DNA from 4 places in the Streptomyces sp. NPDC001508 genome. Region 2 is predicted to be linked to each of the others. Evidence: riboswitches for the same ligand, from Rfam matches in the RefSeq annotation. Region 2 holds a riboswitch; each other region holds the start of a gene.
The links. Region 2 has a riboswitch for cobalamin ahead of ABT245_RS19995 (prenyltransferase/squalene oxidase repeat-containing protein). Riboswitches for the same ligand answer to the same signal wherever they lie in the genome.
Positions count from the first base shown of each region.

Region 1: linked by a shared signal. The riboswitch ahead of ABT245_RS23815 (cobalamin biosynthesis protein) and the one ahead of ABT245_RS19995 (prenyltransferase/squalene oxidase repeat-containing protein) in region 2 are both predicted to bind cobalamin.
Region 3: linked by a shared signal. The riboswitch ahead of ABT245_RS17885 (ABC transporter substrate-binding protein) and the one ahead of ABT245_RS19995 (prenyltransferase/squalene oxidase repeat-containing protein) in region 2 are both predicted to bind cobalamin.
Region 4: linked by a shared signal. The riboswitch ahead of ABT245_RS06710 (ribonucleoside-diphosphate reductase subunit alpha) and the one ahead of ABT245_RS19995 (prenyltransferase/squalene oxidase repeat-containing protein) in region 2 are both predicted to bind cobalamin.

Region 1 is NZ_JBEPAP010000027.1:57,734-61,155, forward strand. It holds gene ABT245_RS23805 (inorganic phosphate transporter) at 1-1,164, shown strand, start outside; gene ABT245_RS23810 (hypothetical protein) at 1,218-1,439, shown strand; cobalamin riboswitch at 1,705-1,844, shown strand; gene ABT245_RS23815 (cobalamin biosynthesis protein) at 1,946-2,887, shown strand; gene ABT245_RS23820 (cobyric acid synthase) at 2,884-3,422, shown strand, end outside.
Region 2 is NZ_JBEPAP010000020.1:103,443-106,864, reverse strand. It holds gene ABT245_RS19995 (prenyltransferase/squalene oxidase repeat-containing protein) at 1-1,982, opposite strand, end outside; cobalamin riboswitch at 2,165-2,299, opposite strand; gene ABT245_RS19990 (prenyltransferase/squalene oxidase repeat-containing protein) at 2,572-3,422, shown strand, end outside.
Region 3 is NZ_JBEPAP010000017.1:94,656-98,077, reverse strand. It holds gene nhaA (Na+/H+ antiporter NhaA) at 1-11, opposite strand, end outside; gene ABT245_RS17895 (hypothetical protein) at 513-959, shown strand; gene ABT245_RS17890 (hypothetical protein) at 956-1,234, shown strand; cobalamin riboswitch at 1,431-1,644, shown strand; gene ABT245_RS17885 (ABC transporter substrate-binding protein) at 1,699-2,742, shown strand; gene ABT245_RS17880 (FecCD family ABC transporter permease) at 2,739-3,422, shown strand, end outside.
Region 4 is NZ_JBEPAP010000004.1:244,856-248,277, forward strand. It holds gene ABT245_RS06710 (ribonucleoside-diphosphate reductase subunit alpha) at 1-2,236, opposite strand, end outside; cobalamin riboswitch at 2,360-2,531, opposite strand; gene mctP (monocarboxylate uptake permease MctP) at 2,633-3,422, opposite strand, start outside.

The DNA.
Region 1 (3,422 bases), on a different contig from region 2:
GCCACGACCATCTCGACCGGTGCGCTCAAGCCCAAGGTCGCGGTGGCCATGTCGGCCGCACTCAACCTGGTGGGCGCCTTCCTCTCCGTGGAGGTCGCCAACACGATCTCCAAAGGTCTCGTCGACGAGACCGGCATCCGTCCCGAGGTCATCTTCGCCGCCCTGGTGGGCGCGATCCTCTGGAACCTGCTGACCTGGCTGGTGGGCCTGCCCTCCAGTTCCTCGCACGCCCTGATGGGCGGCCTGATCGGCGCCACCGTGGCCTCCGCCGGCGCGGGCGCCGTGCACGGCGACGCGCTCGTCACCAAGGTCCTCATCCCGGCGCTCGCCGCGCCGGTCGTCGCGGGCGTGGCGGCGCTGCTCGCCACCCGCCTGTCGTACCGGCTCGGCGCGAAGGCGGACGGCAGGGCCGCCGAGAAGGGCTACCGGGCCGGCCAGATCGCCTCCGCGGGCCTGGTCTCCCTGGCCCACGGCACGAACGACGCCCAGAAGACGATGGGCATCATCACCCTGGCACTGATCGCCGGCGGCGCCCTCGCCCCCGGCTCCAACCCTCCCACCTGGGTCATACTCTCCGCCGGCCTCGCCATCGCCCTCGGCACCTACCTCGGCGGCTGGCGCATCATCCGCACGATGGGCAAGGGCCTGACCGACCTTCGGCCGCAGCAGGGCTTCGCCGCCCAGACCAGTGCGGCGACCGCCATCCTGGCCTCCTCGCACCTCGGCTTCTCCCTCTCCACCACGCATGTCGTCTCCGGTTCCGTGATGGGCGCGGGTCTGGGCCGCAAGGGCGGCGTGGTCCGCTGGTCCACGGCGACCCGGATGGTCGTCGCCTGGGCGCTGACGCTGCCGGCCGCCGCGCTGGTCGGCGCGCTCGCGGAGACCGTCACGGATCTCGGCGACTGGGGCACCGGGTGTGTGGCCGTCTTCCTGGTCGCAGCCGCCGCCGCGATCTGGAAGGTGTCCCGGCGCGAGGTCGTCGACCACAGCAACGTCAATGACACCGGCGAGCCGGCCGGTGTGGTGACCGCCGCGATCGCCGCCGTGGCACCTCCGGCGGTGGGTACCCCGGCCGAGAATCTGACGGCCACGATCCCGTCTCCGCCGGTGTCCGCGGGCCCGGCCGTCGCCGACCAGGCCGTACCGCCGGCCGCCGCCGTCTGACCGTACGGCCCCCTCCCCCACCCCCTCCCTCCGGTACCCAAGGAAGCATCTGCATGAAGATCGACTGGGCGGCCCTCGGCTCCGTCTTCGGCGTCAGTCTCGCGGTCACCGTGGCGCTGGTGGCCGTCTTCACCCTCGGCGTGGCCGGCCTGTCGCGCCGCGAACGGGCCGCCGCCCGGGGCGGATCCGCCGGCCTCGCGCTGACCGCCGCGTACACCTGCTTCGCGGCGTGCGCCGCCGCGGTGGCCTACGGGATCCACCTGATCACCGCCTAGGAGCATCCTGCAAATCTTGAAATCGCGCCCGGCTTGCTCCGCTTTGGGTCGATTGACATTTACCGGCAATCAGGGGTAAGCCGGGCGGTCAAAGCAAGATCTTCAGCAGTCTCCTAGGCATGGGGCCGCCGCCCGCCGAGGTCGACGAAGGCTTCCGTCCGGACCGGTCCGGGCGGGAGCCTTCCGTGTGCCGCACCGTGCGTGCCACGGTGCCGGTATGAGCCTCGGCACACTCTCCCCTCGCAGGTCAACGGCAAGTTGACGGCCCTTCCAGGGCCGTGGTGGACTGCCGGAGCCATGTACGGCGGCACGAGAGGAAGCCGGTGCGAATCCGGCGCGGTCCCGCCACTGTCACCGGGAAAGAACTTCCCGGGAGCCAGGAACTCTCACCGCCGGTCTCGTCGAACCAGGGCGTGGACACCCTGAGTGAGGACATATCGCCATGCTCGGCTGCGCATTGAGGTACAGCACCAGGTCGCTTCCCGACCCCACGGCCGGCTGAGCCGGTGCGTGCCGAGCGCGTCTTCGCGTACGGCGCCGCCCTCGGCCTCCTCGGTGACCTGCTCGTCGGCGATCCGCGCCGCGGGCATCCGGTCGCCGTGTTCGGGCGTGCGGCCGGCGCGGCGGAGCGGGCGCTGTGGCGGGACCACCGCGGGTGGGGAGCCGTGCACACCGCCGTGTGCGTCGGCGGCGCCGCGGCCCTCGCGGCCGTGGCCCAGCGGACCGTACGCCCCTCCCCCGCCGCCTCCGTAGCGCTCACCGGGGCCGCCACCTGGGCGGTGGTGGGCGCCACTTCGCTCGCCCGGGAGGCCCGGGCGATCGGGCGGGCCCTCGGCACGGGGGACGTCGCGGCGGCCCGGGCACGGCTGCCGCATCTGTGCGGGCGGGACCCGCAGGCCCTGGACGCCGACGGGATCGCCCGTGCGGTCGTGGAGTCCGTGGCCGAGAACACCTCCGACGCGGTCGTCGGGGCCCTGGTGTGGGGGGCGTTGGCCGGGGTGCCCGGGCTCGTCGGGTTCCGGGCCGTGAACACCCTCGACGCGATGGTCGGGCACCGCTCGCCGCGCCACCGCCGGTTCGGCTGGGCCGCGGCGCGGCTCGACGACGTCGCCGGCTGGCCGGGGGCCCGGCTCACCGCCGTGCTCGCCGCCGTCTGCGGGCCCGATGCGCGGGGCGCCGTACGGGCGTGGCGGGCCGACGCCCGCCGGCATCCGAGCCCCAACGCCGGTCCCGTGGAAGCGTCTTTCGCGGGGGCGCTGGGGGTGCGGCTCGGCGGGACCCTCTCGTACGGGGGGCGCGTCGAGCACCGGGCCGTGCTCAACGGCGGCGGCCGTGCCGTCGCCGTCGCGGACATCGAACGTGCCGTACGGCTCTCCCGCCGGGTCGGCCTGCTCGCCCTCGGCGTGGTGGCCGCCGCGCGCCTCACCGCGAAGGGACACGGGTCATGACCGGTGGGGGTCTCCTCGTCGCCGGCACCACCTCCGACGCCGGCAAGAGCGTGGTCACCGCGGGAATCTGCCGGTGGCTGGTGCGGCAGGGGGTCAAGGTCGCGCCGTTCAAGGCGCAGAACATGTCGCTGAACTCGTTCGTCACCCGGGAGGGCGCCGAGATCGGGCGGGCCCAGGCCATGCAGGCCCAGGCGTGCCGGATCGAGCCGACCGCGCTGATGAACCCGGTGCTGCTCAAGCCCGGCGGGGAACAGAGCAGTCAGGTCGTGCTGCTGGGCAGGGCCGTGGGCGAACTGAGCGCGCGCGGCTACCACGGCGGGCGGCAGCAGCGGCTGCTGGGCACCGTCCTCGACTGTCTCGCCACGCTGCGCTCCACGTACGACGCCGTGATCTGCGAGGGCGCGGGCAGCCCGGCGGAGATCAACCTGCGGCGCACCGACATCGTGAACATGGGCATCGCGCGGGGCGCGCGGCTGCCCGTGCTGGTGGTCGGTGACATCGACCGCGGGGGCGTCTTCGCGTCGTTCTTCGGGAC
Region 2 (3,422 bases):
GCCATGACGGCGAGGGACTGGGCGAACACCGACGGCGCGTAGCGGTAGGCACCCTTGGCCGCGCAGGAGCGGTCCGGAGCGGTGCTCGGCTTGGCGCATACGGACTCATCGAGCGCGGCGATCAGGTCGCGCCCGGCGAAGTCGCGCGGGTTTCGGCCGACGGCTTCGGCGAGCAGGGCGGTCTTGCCGAGGGAACCGCCGGCGGCGTAGGCGGTGCCGACGCCCGTCCAGTCGTTGACGGTGCGGCCCTCGCCGTCCTTCCCCTTCTGGTCGAGGAAGTCGACGATGCCGCGCAGCTTGGCGTTGTTCAGGCCGGTGGCGGCCAGGGCGTAGGCGCCGTCGATGGTGAGGCCGAAGTCCGCCCGCGAGGTGGCGGGTCCGGAGGTGTAGTACAGGCCCTGCTTGAGGTTGGTCGCGCTGGTGAGGTAGGCAACCCCCTTCTTCAGGTCGGGGCCAATGCCCGGCGCGGGCGTGGCCGGCGGGGAGGTGGGGGTCGTCGGCGGATCGGTGGGTTCGGTCTTCTTCGTCGTGAGGGTGGCCAGGCTCGTGCCGGTGCCTGCGAGGACGGCGGGCGGGGTCGGGTAGAGGGCCGGGTCGGTGGCGCCCTCTTCGAACCCGAAGCCTCCGCCGGTCAGTTGCTGCCGGGACAGCCAGCCGACGGCCGCCTCCGCGCGGGCGGTGTTGCCGAGCGCGTGCAGTGCCTGGGCGGCGTAGGCGGTCGCGTACACGCTGCCGGTGGTGGCGCCCGTGTAGCCGGGGAAGGAGCCGTCCGTGCGCTGCACTGTGGTGAGGTAGGTGCGGGCCTTGGCGACGGTGTCGTCGTGGCCGCCCGCCCGGTGCAGGACGAGGGCGACCAGGCCGGTGGTGGCGGGGTCGCCGTCGCAATACTCGCCGGGGCGGATGAGGATGCTGGTGATGCCGCCGTCGGTGCACTGGAGCTGGGTGAGCCGGTCGACCGTCTCGGCGGGCGGGGTCACCGCGGCACGCAGCAGGGCCAGGACGGACAGGGCCTGTCCCTCGGCGTAGCCGGCGTTGCGGAAGTCGCCCTTGGCAGTGCAGCCAGGGATGGGCTCGCCGGACTCGGGGCCCGCCGCGCACACGTTCTTGGTCAGGTCGCCGACGAGGTCGTGGCCGCCGAAGGCGCGCGGGTCGCCTTCGGTGCTCTCGGCGAGGAGGGCGAGCCGGGCGGCTGCGGTGGCGTCGGGGGCCTGGCCGGTGCCGGACGGGTAGGCGTAGTCGACGGTGTGGGCGGCGAGGAAGGCGGTGACCTTGTCGAGTCCGGTGCTGTCGCCGTCGACGGCGGCAAGGGCGTAGGCCGTCTCCGTCGTCAGCAGGTGGTCGGGGGTGTCGGCGCCGTCGTCGACGACGCGCTCGCCGTCGGTGAGGCGGCCCTTGAGCCAGGCCACGGCGGCCTTCGTGTCGATCTGGCCAGGTCCCCCGGTGGGCGTGCCGCCGGGATCGGGTGTGCTGTCCCCGCCCGCGCGGACGTCATCGGGGGTGAAGGTGGGCTTGCCCGTGCTGCCGCCGATGTCCGTGCCGCCGTAGGCCCAGGCGTCGACGTCGCCGTCCCCCAGTTTGCGGTCCATGGCGCCGTACTGGCTGTAGGTCCAGTCGTCCTGGCCGGGCGAGGCGGTCCAGTAGGACCAGTACGCGGTGGCGGGCGGGGTCAGGACGCAGGACTCCTTGTCCGCGGTCGGGTACTGCGTCCCGGAGTTGAAGGAGCCGTATCCGATGCGGCAGATGAAGCCGGGGCCGTCGTGCTCGGTTCCGGTGGTGGTGAACCCGGCGTCGTGGAGCAGGTCGTAGCCGGTGGTCGGGGTGGTGTCGCAGCCGCGCTGAACGGTGCCGCCGAAGGGGCCGAAGTCGACGGCGACGATCGCGCCCTTGGTGGCGGTGCAGTCGCCGACAGGGTCGGCGCTCGCGGGCGTCGTCGTGAGGAAGGTCACGCAGGCGGCCAGCACCGCCAGCCACGACGCCACCATCGCTGTCAGGGCTCTGGGGCTGCTCGCCGCCCGCCCGTCTCTTCGCTTCTGGTTCCCCACCCACGGTCCCTCGTTGTGTGGCAGACGCGCACAGACGTGGCTGAGGGGCCTCCGCCGCACGAGGCAGGCCCGTGCCGGGGAAGGCTGGTCGCACCACGCCGTAGTCCGCGACGGCGTCTGTTGCTGAAGAACACGCTCCAGGCATTCCGGCTCGCCCGGCACTCGCCGGGCCTACGGTTGCGGGTCAGCGCCGGGATTCGACCGGCTTCCCCTGGAACTTCTTGCGTATCAGCCGGATTCGAACATGGTTCACAGACACCGTCAAGGTGGGGTACAGGCCACACCTGGAGTCGGCCGGACGCCTGCTGGCGACGGGCAGGCGCCTGGGGTACCGTCCCGCACTGCCGAGTGGGGGAACCCGGTGGGAGTCCGGGGCTGACGCGCAGCGGTGTGGGACGGCAGGGGGCCGTCCCGAGCCCGAATGCCCAAGCGGCGCAGCACCTTTGGAAGCCGATCCACGCGTCCCGGACGGCGGCCCCACCCACCGCAGGAGGGTTCGGCCGGCGTCCTTTTCACCAAGGAGCAGGCCATGTCCCGTCGTTGCGCCCTCACCGTCGCCGCCGCCCTCGGCGCCTTCGCGCTGACCACGCTGCCCGCGGCGGCGACCTCCACCCCGGCCCAGATCGCCACCTCGAAGACGAACGGCGTCACCTACCTCAAGTCCCTTCAGGCCGCAGACGGTTCGTACGCCGGATCGGGGCTGTCCAACGAGTGGGCGTTCAGCGCCTTCGCCGCGGCCGGGACCGCCGCCGTGGACGTCGCACCGGGCGGCGACACCAGCAAGAACGCCCGAGCCGTCTACCGCAACCTGCTCTCCACCAGCGGCTGGCCCTCCTCCTCCCCCGTCGTGACCGACTACGAGCGCGCCACGCTCAACGCCTACGCCGCCGGCATCGACCCGGCCCGCGTCTCCGCCTCCCGCAACCTGATCGCCGACACCTACGCCTACTGGCAGACCGCCGAGGCCGGCTACTTCGGCCCCTCCGCCAACTTCAACGGCACCGTCTTCGCCGCCCTCGCCCTGAACGGAGCGAAGACCCAGTCCGGCCAGACCCGCATCCCCCAGGCGCTGCGCGACGCGATCATCACCCGCCTGCGCGCCAACCAGCACAACGACGGCGGCTGGAACTACAGCAAGGCCGAGGGCAACGCCACCCAGCTCGCCGCCGCCAGCGACATCGACATGACCGGCGCCGCGATGGCCGCCCTGTGCGTCTCCGGAGTCCCGAACACCGACACCGACAACGTGCAGGCCAAGGCGTTTCTCAAGAGCAAGCTGATCGCGAGCAGCGGCGCCTTCAACTCCCTGTTCGGCGTGAACACCGACTCCAACGGCTGGGCCGTCTCCGGCCTCAACGCCTGCGGCATCAACCCACAGAC
Region 3 (3,422 bases), on a different contig from region 2:
TGTCCGGTCATGGGCGCGGCCCCGGACGGTGCGGGACCGGTCGGCTCTGGCGGCACCTCGTGCACCCGCATCCGATCAGTCGACGAAGACCCCGGCCGGGCCGATGGGCGAGGATCCGGCCGGGCGGGGGCGGCCGTCCTCCAGGACGGGCACGCGGCGCCGGCGGGCCGGGACGGAGCCGGATGCCCTCGGACGCGTGCCAGTTTGTCGCGTGCGTGCCAGTTTAGTGAGGGGGCGCCGCGTGGCCGGAAATCGACGGCGGCCTTCTCCTTGCGGGTGGGCAGAAGTTGCGTCGCTGTGCAACTCTGGAGGTGCCGGAAGCCCGGAGGGCCGGGTGCCCGTCGACCGAGGAGGAGGTGAGCGACATGGATCGCAGCAGCAGTAGTCCGGGCCGCGCAAGGCCCCGCAGCCCCATGTCCCCCCGCTCCTCGGGCACCCGGTAGCCTCCCGCCCCGCACGGCGGCTGCCATGCCCTCGACCTGCCCCGCCGCGACGGGGAAGGGGAGGTACCCATGGCGAACCCGACCACCTCCGACTTCGCCCTCCGCCTCGCCGTCGGCGTCGTCTCCTGCGCGGTGTCCGGTATCGGCTTCCTCGGCGCCGGGAGCGTTTGTGGTCTCGACACGGCCGCCACACGGCGGTGTTCGGCCGCCGCCGGTCGGCCGGGGCCGTACCTCTGCGTGAGGCCGAGCCAGCGCGGGCTACCGGTGCGGCGCGACGGCGAGGACACCAGCGCTGTGCACGCCCGCGCCCGCCGCAGCGGGCGCCCCCGCCTCCGCTTCGCTGTGCGCGCCCGCCTCCGCCGCACTGCGCACGCCCGCGTCGGCCGCGGCGGTGACCTCGCCCGCCGCCTGGAACGGCTCATCGTCCGGCTCTTCCCGGAGTCCGGAGTGCGGGACCTGTACCGGCACCCGGACCATGGCTCGCTCGGCACGGAAGGGAAGGCGACGGCGGCATGAACGACCTCGACACCCAGAGCGCACGACGCACCGTCCGCCGCGCCGCCCGGCGCCTCGCGGAGGACGCCCCCAAGCTCGTCGTCGGCTCCGCGGACGCGTACCGGACCGGCCTCGCCACCCGCGCCGCCGACCTGCGCCGGGCCGTGCTCGCGGCCTGGCTCACCGGCGTGCCCGAGCACGTCATAGCCGCCGACGGCGGCCTGTCCTCGGCCGTCGTGCACGAGTGGATCTGCGCCGGGAGCCCGCCCGCGGAACCCGCCGACGGACCGGGGTGAGGCGCGACGTCCCACCCGGGCCGAAGTGCCGGTGTCAGGAGGCGGCCCGGCACGCCGATGCCGGCATGGCCGGGGTGGCCGAGGCGGCTGAGGTGGCTGAGGTGGCCGACGCGGGCGCCCGGCCCGGGGATGGTCCCGGCCCGGGGACGGGGTCCGGTCCGGGAGACGGGGCCGGGTCCGGGCCGGCGGGCGATCTTGGTAGCCTGACCGGGCCAGTCGTGCCACATCCGAGGCCAGGGAATCCGGTGCGAATCCGGAACTGACGCGCAGCGGTGAGGGGGACGGGCAGGGCACACCAAGCCACTGGGAGGGGTTCGGACCGGCCGCGAGGCCGGTGCGGGGCCGTACCGGGAAGGCGCCCCGTCCGGACGAACTCGAGTCCGAAGACCTGCTGGCACCTCCGCGCCCGCGCGCGGAGGACGTCCGTAGGCCAGGCTCCGCGTACGAGCCCCGACACCCGAGGCATGCCCGTGCTCCGTTCCACGTTCCGTCCCACCCTGCTCCTGCTCACCCCCGCGCTGCTGCTGACCGCGTGCGGCGGCGCCGGCCGCTCCGCCCCGGACTCCGGCCGCTCCGCCGCCGGTTACCCCCGCACGATCGACAACTGCGGCCATCCGGTCACCCTGACGTCGGCCCCCGAACACGCCGTCTCCCTCAACCAGGGCAGCACCGAGATCCTGCTCTCCCTCGGCCTCGGGAACCGTCTCGCCGGCACCGCCACCTGGACCGACCCGGTGATGAAGGGCCTGGAGAAGGCCAACGCGTCCGTGCCCCGGCTCGCCGAGAACAACCCCTCCTTCGAGAAGGTGCTCGACGCCGAACCCGACTTCGTCACCGCCTCGTTCGTCTCGACCCTCGGCCAGGGCGGCGTCGCCACCCGCGAACAGTTCGAGAAGCTGGGCGTGCCCACGTACGTCTCCCCGTCCGACTGCGCCGCCGGCAAGGACAACGCCAGCGGCGGCGACGGCTCCCGCAGCGCCCCGCTCACCCTCGACACCGTGTACGGCGAGATACGCGACCTGGCCCGCGCGTTCGGCGTCGACGAACGCGGAGACCGGCTGATCGCACGCCTCAAGGAGCGGGTGCGGGCGGCCACCGACGGCCTCGACGCCTCCGGCGTCTCCCTCATGTACTGGTTCGCCAACTCCCAGTCGCCCTATCTGGCCGGCTGCTGCGGCGCCCCCGGCGTCATCACCCGGGCCGTCGGCGCCCGGAACGTGTTCGCCGACACCCACGACGAGTGGCCCCAGATCAACTGGGAGACCGTCGCCGACCGCGACCCGGACGTCATCGTGCTCGGCGACCTGACCCGCAGGTCCCAGACGGCCGAGACCGCCAAGGCCAAGATCCGTTTCCTGGAGACCGACCCCGCCACCCGCAATCTCACCGCCGTCAGGAAGAAGCGGTACATCCTGCTCAGCGGGCAGGCCATGAACCCCTCCATCCGCACGGTCGAGGGGATCGAACGGGTCGCCGCCGGACTGCGTCACCTCGGGCTCGCCAAGTGAACCTCCGCGCCTCGCTGTTGACCGCCGGCGGGCTGCTGGCGGTGACCGCTTCGGTGGCGTTCGCCGTGACCATCGGCCCCGCCGACATCTCCACGGCCGACGTCTGGGCCTGCGTCGCCGCCCATCTCGGCTTCGGCGACAGCACGTTGGCGCCGCTGCGGGACGGCATCGTATGGAACCTGCGCATGCCCCGCACCCTGCTGGCCGGCCTCTGCGGCGCGGGCCTCGCGGTGTGCGGAGCGGTCATGCAGTCCCTGCTGCGCAATCCGCTCGCCGACCCGTTCGTGCTCGGGGTGTCCTCCGGGGCGTCCACCGGCGCGGTCGCCGTGGTCGTGCTCGGGGTCGGCGGGGGAGCGGTGTCCCTGTCGGCGGGCGCGTTCGCCGGCGCCCTGCTGTCCTTCGGGCTCGTCCTCGTACTCGGCCACACCCTGGGCGGCGGCCCCGACCGGGTGGTGCTCTCCGGCGTGGCGGCCATGCAACTGTTCTCCGCGCTCACCTCGTTCACCGTCCTGACGTCGGCGGACGCGGAGACCACCCGAGGTGTGCTGTTCTGGCTGCTCGGCTCGCTGACCGGCGCCGGCTGGGGCGAGGTGCTGCTGTGCGCCGTCGTGCTCGCCGGCGTTCTCCTGGTCTGCCTCGGACACGCCCGCACCCTGGACGCGTTCGCGTTCGGTGAGGAC
Region 4 (3,422 bases), on a different contig from region 2:
TGAACAGGTTCAGGGACTGCGACTGGTCCAGGTAGGGCGTGCGGGCCGCGGCCATGTCGATCAGGCCGCGCTGCGGGATCTCCCACGCCGTGCGGTACAGGGCGCGCACATCCGCCGGGATCCATGTGAGGCCCTGTACGGAGCCGTTGGCGTCGCGCAGCGCCTCGCGGGTGCGGGCGTCCCATACGCCCAGTTTCTTGAGGTCCCGCACCAGGTACGAGTTGACCTGGAGGAACTCACCGGAAAGCGTCTCGCGCTTGAAGAGGTTGGAGACCTGGGGCTCGATGCACTCGTAGACACCGGCGATGGACGCGATGGTCGCGGTGGGGGCGATGGCGAGCAGAAGGCTGTTGCGCAGGCCGGTCGTCGCGATCCGCGCCCGCAGCTTCGCCCAGCGCTCGGGCCAGGTGAACTCGACGCCGTAGTGGTCGGGGTGCAGGACACCCCGCGCGGTACGGGTCTTCTCCCAGGCGGGCAGCGGGCCGATGGGGGTCCCCCCTGCACCGGAGCCTGTCGTAGGCGCTTGGGGGCGCTCGGCGAGGTCGGCGGACGTCTCGTAGGCGGCGAGCATGATGCGCTCGGCGATCCGGGTGGACAGGGCCTTCGCCTCGGGGGAGTCGAAGGGCAGACGCAGCTTGAAGAAGACGTCTTGCAGGCCCATCACGCCGAGGCCCACCGGCCGCCACCTGGCGTTGGAACGGCCCGCCTGCTCGGTCGGATAGAAGTTGATGTCGACGACCCGGTCCAGGAAGGTCACGGCGGTGCGGACCGTCTCGTCCAGCCGCTCCCAGTCGACGCCCCCGCCGCTCACGAACGCGCCGAGGTTGACCGAGCCCAGGTTGCAGACCGCGGTCTCGCCGTCGTCGGTGACCTCCAGGATCTCCGTGCAGAGGTTGGAGGAGTGGACGACACTGCCCGGCTCGGCCGTCTGGTTGGCGGTGCGGTTGGCCGCGTCCTTGAAGGTCATCCAGCCGTTGCCGGTCTGCGCGAGGGTGCGCATCATGCGGCCGTAGAGGTCACGGGCCGGGATGGTCTTCTTCGCGAGCCCGGCCGCCTCCGCCGCGCGGTAGGCGGCGTCGAACTCCGCGCCCCACAGGTCGACCAGCTCCGGCACGTCCGACGGGGAGAACAGCGACCACTGCTCGTCGGCGTCGACCCGGCGCATGAACTCGTCCGGGATCCAGTGGGCGAGGTTGAGGTTGTGTGTACGGCGGGCGTCCTCACCGGTGTTGTCGCGCAGCTCCAGGAACTCTTCGATGTCCGAGTGCCAGGTCTCCAGGTAGACCGCCGCGGCGCCCTTGCGCCGGCCGCCCTGGTTCACGGCGGCCACGGAGGCGTCGAGGGTCTTCAGGAACGGCACGATGCCGTTGGAGTGCCCGTTGGTGCCGCGGATCAGCGAACCGCGGGAGCGGATGCGGGAGTAGGCGATGCCGATGCCGCCTGCGTGCTTGGAGAGGCGGGCGACCTGGTGGTAGCGGTCGTAGAGGGAGTCCAGCTCGTCCTTGGGGGAGTCGAGGAGGTAGCAGGACGACATCTGCGGGTGGCGGGTACCGGAGTTGAACAGCGTGGGGGAGGAGGGCAGGTAGTCGAGGCGGCTCATCAGCCGGTAGAGCGCGGCGACCTCGTCCACGGCGTGCGCGGAGTCCTTCGCGGGGAGGGTGTCGGCATCCCCGTCGGCGAGGCCGGCGGCAACGCGCAGCAGGAAGTGCTGGGGCGTCTCGATGACGTGGCGGGTCAGGGGGTGCCGGAGCAGATAGCGGCTGTGCAGCGTGCGCAGCCCGAAGTACCCGAAGCGGTCGTCCGCCGCGGTGTCGATCAGCGCGTCCAGCCGCTCTGCGTGCCGTCGTACGAAGGCGGCGGTGCGGTCGGCGATGAGCCCTTCCCGGTGCCCCACGGCGATCGACCCGGTGAACGAGGTGACGCCTTGTGCGGCGGCCTCGGCGCGGATGGAGAGGGCCAGCAGCCGGGCGGCCAGCCGGGAGTAGGCGGGATCCTCCGAGATCAGCCCGGCGGCCGCCTCGGTGGCCAGTTCCCGAAGCTCCGCGGCGGCAGCGTCGTCGGACCGCGCGGACCGGCCGCGCAGCGCAGCGGCGGCGACCCGGCCGGGGTCGGCGTCGGGGAGGTCGGCGGTCAGCTCGGTCAGGGTCCGCAGCAGCGCGGCACCGGGACCGTAGGTCTCCACCGGGGCCGCGGTCGCCTGGGCGGCTGAAGCCGGGTCGGCTGGCGCGATGGTCACGTGGGGCTCTCCCTCGCTCGGCACGGGGCCTTGCGGAGGGCAGGGGGCAGCACACGAGCGCGCACGGCGTCGCGTCCACCGGCCCATTCCACGAGGCCCGGACGTCAGAGCACCCGGGCCGGACGGCCGGGTGCGCCGTCGGCAGGTCCTCGGACTGAAGCCTGCATGCGGGTATGCGGGCATACGCGCATGAGTACACCGTTGCGGGACAGTTCCGGATTCACACCGGATTCCCCTGCGGCGACAGCGAGCATGAGCATACATCTAGTGCCGGGCCGTGGTGGCACCCCCAGATGTTGTGTCGTACGTCAACGGGCCGCCGTCGCCGGGGTTCGGCTTCGGCGGCCCGTCGCGGGGCGTGCGCGGGCGCCCTGCGCCCGCTGTGGGGGCGTGCTCTCAGCGCCCTGCGCCCGCCGTCGCGGGCGGAAGCTCCACCTGGACGCCCGCGTCGCCCGCGTCGGCCGTGTAGTCCTGCGGGCTTGTCTCGTCCACGCCCTCGGGAGCCTTCACGGCCTTCAGGACGAAGGTCAGGACGACGGTGACGAGGAGGTTGAGCACGAACGCTGTCATGCCGATGTAGCCGATCTCACCGATCCCGGGGATCTCCTCGGCCGAGCCGCCGAAGTGCTTCTGCGTCGGCGAGGCCACCCCGTAGGCGGCGACCGTGCCGTACACCATGCCGACCGCCCAGCCCGCGAGCAGCGCCCAGCGGTGGAACCAGCGGGTGAACAGGCCGCCGACCAGGGCCGGGAAGGTCTGCAGGATCCAGATGCCGCCCAGCAGCTGGAAGTTGATGGCGACCGTCTTGTCCATGGTCAGGACGAAGACCAGCGCGCCCACCTTCACCAGCAGCGACACGATCTTGGAGACCCGGGTCTCCTGATGGGCCGTCGCGTGCGGATTGATGAAGTCCTTGTAGATGTTGCGGGTGAACAGGTTCGCGGCCGCGATGGACATGATGGCCGCGGGCACCAGGGCGCCGATGCCGATCGCCGCGAACGCCACGCCCGCGAACCAGTCGGGGAACATGTCCTCGAACAGCTGGGGGATGGCCAGCTGGCCGTTGGAGACCTTGACCCCGGCCGCGATCGCCATGAAACCCAGCAGGCCGAGCAGGCCGAGCATCAGGGAGTACAGCGGCAGGATCGTGGTGTTGCGGCGGATCACCTCACGGCTGCGCGAGGAC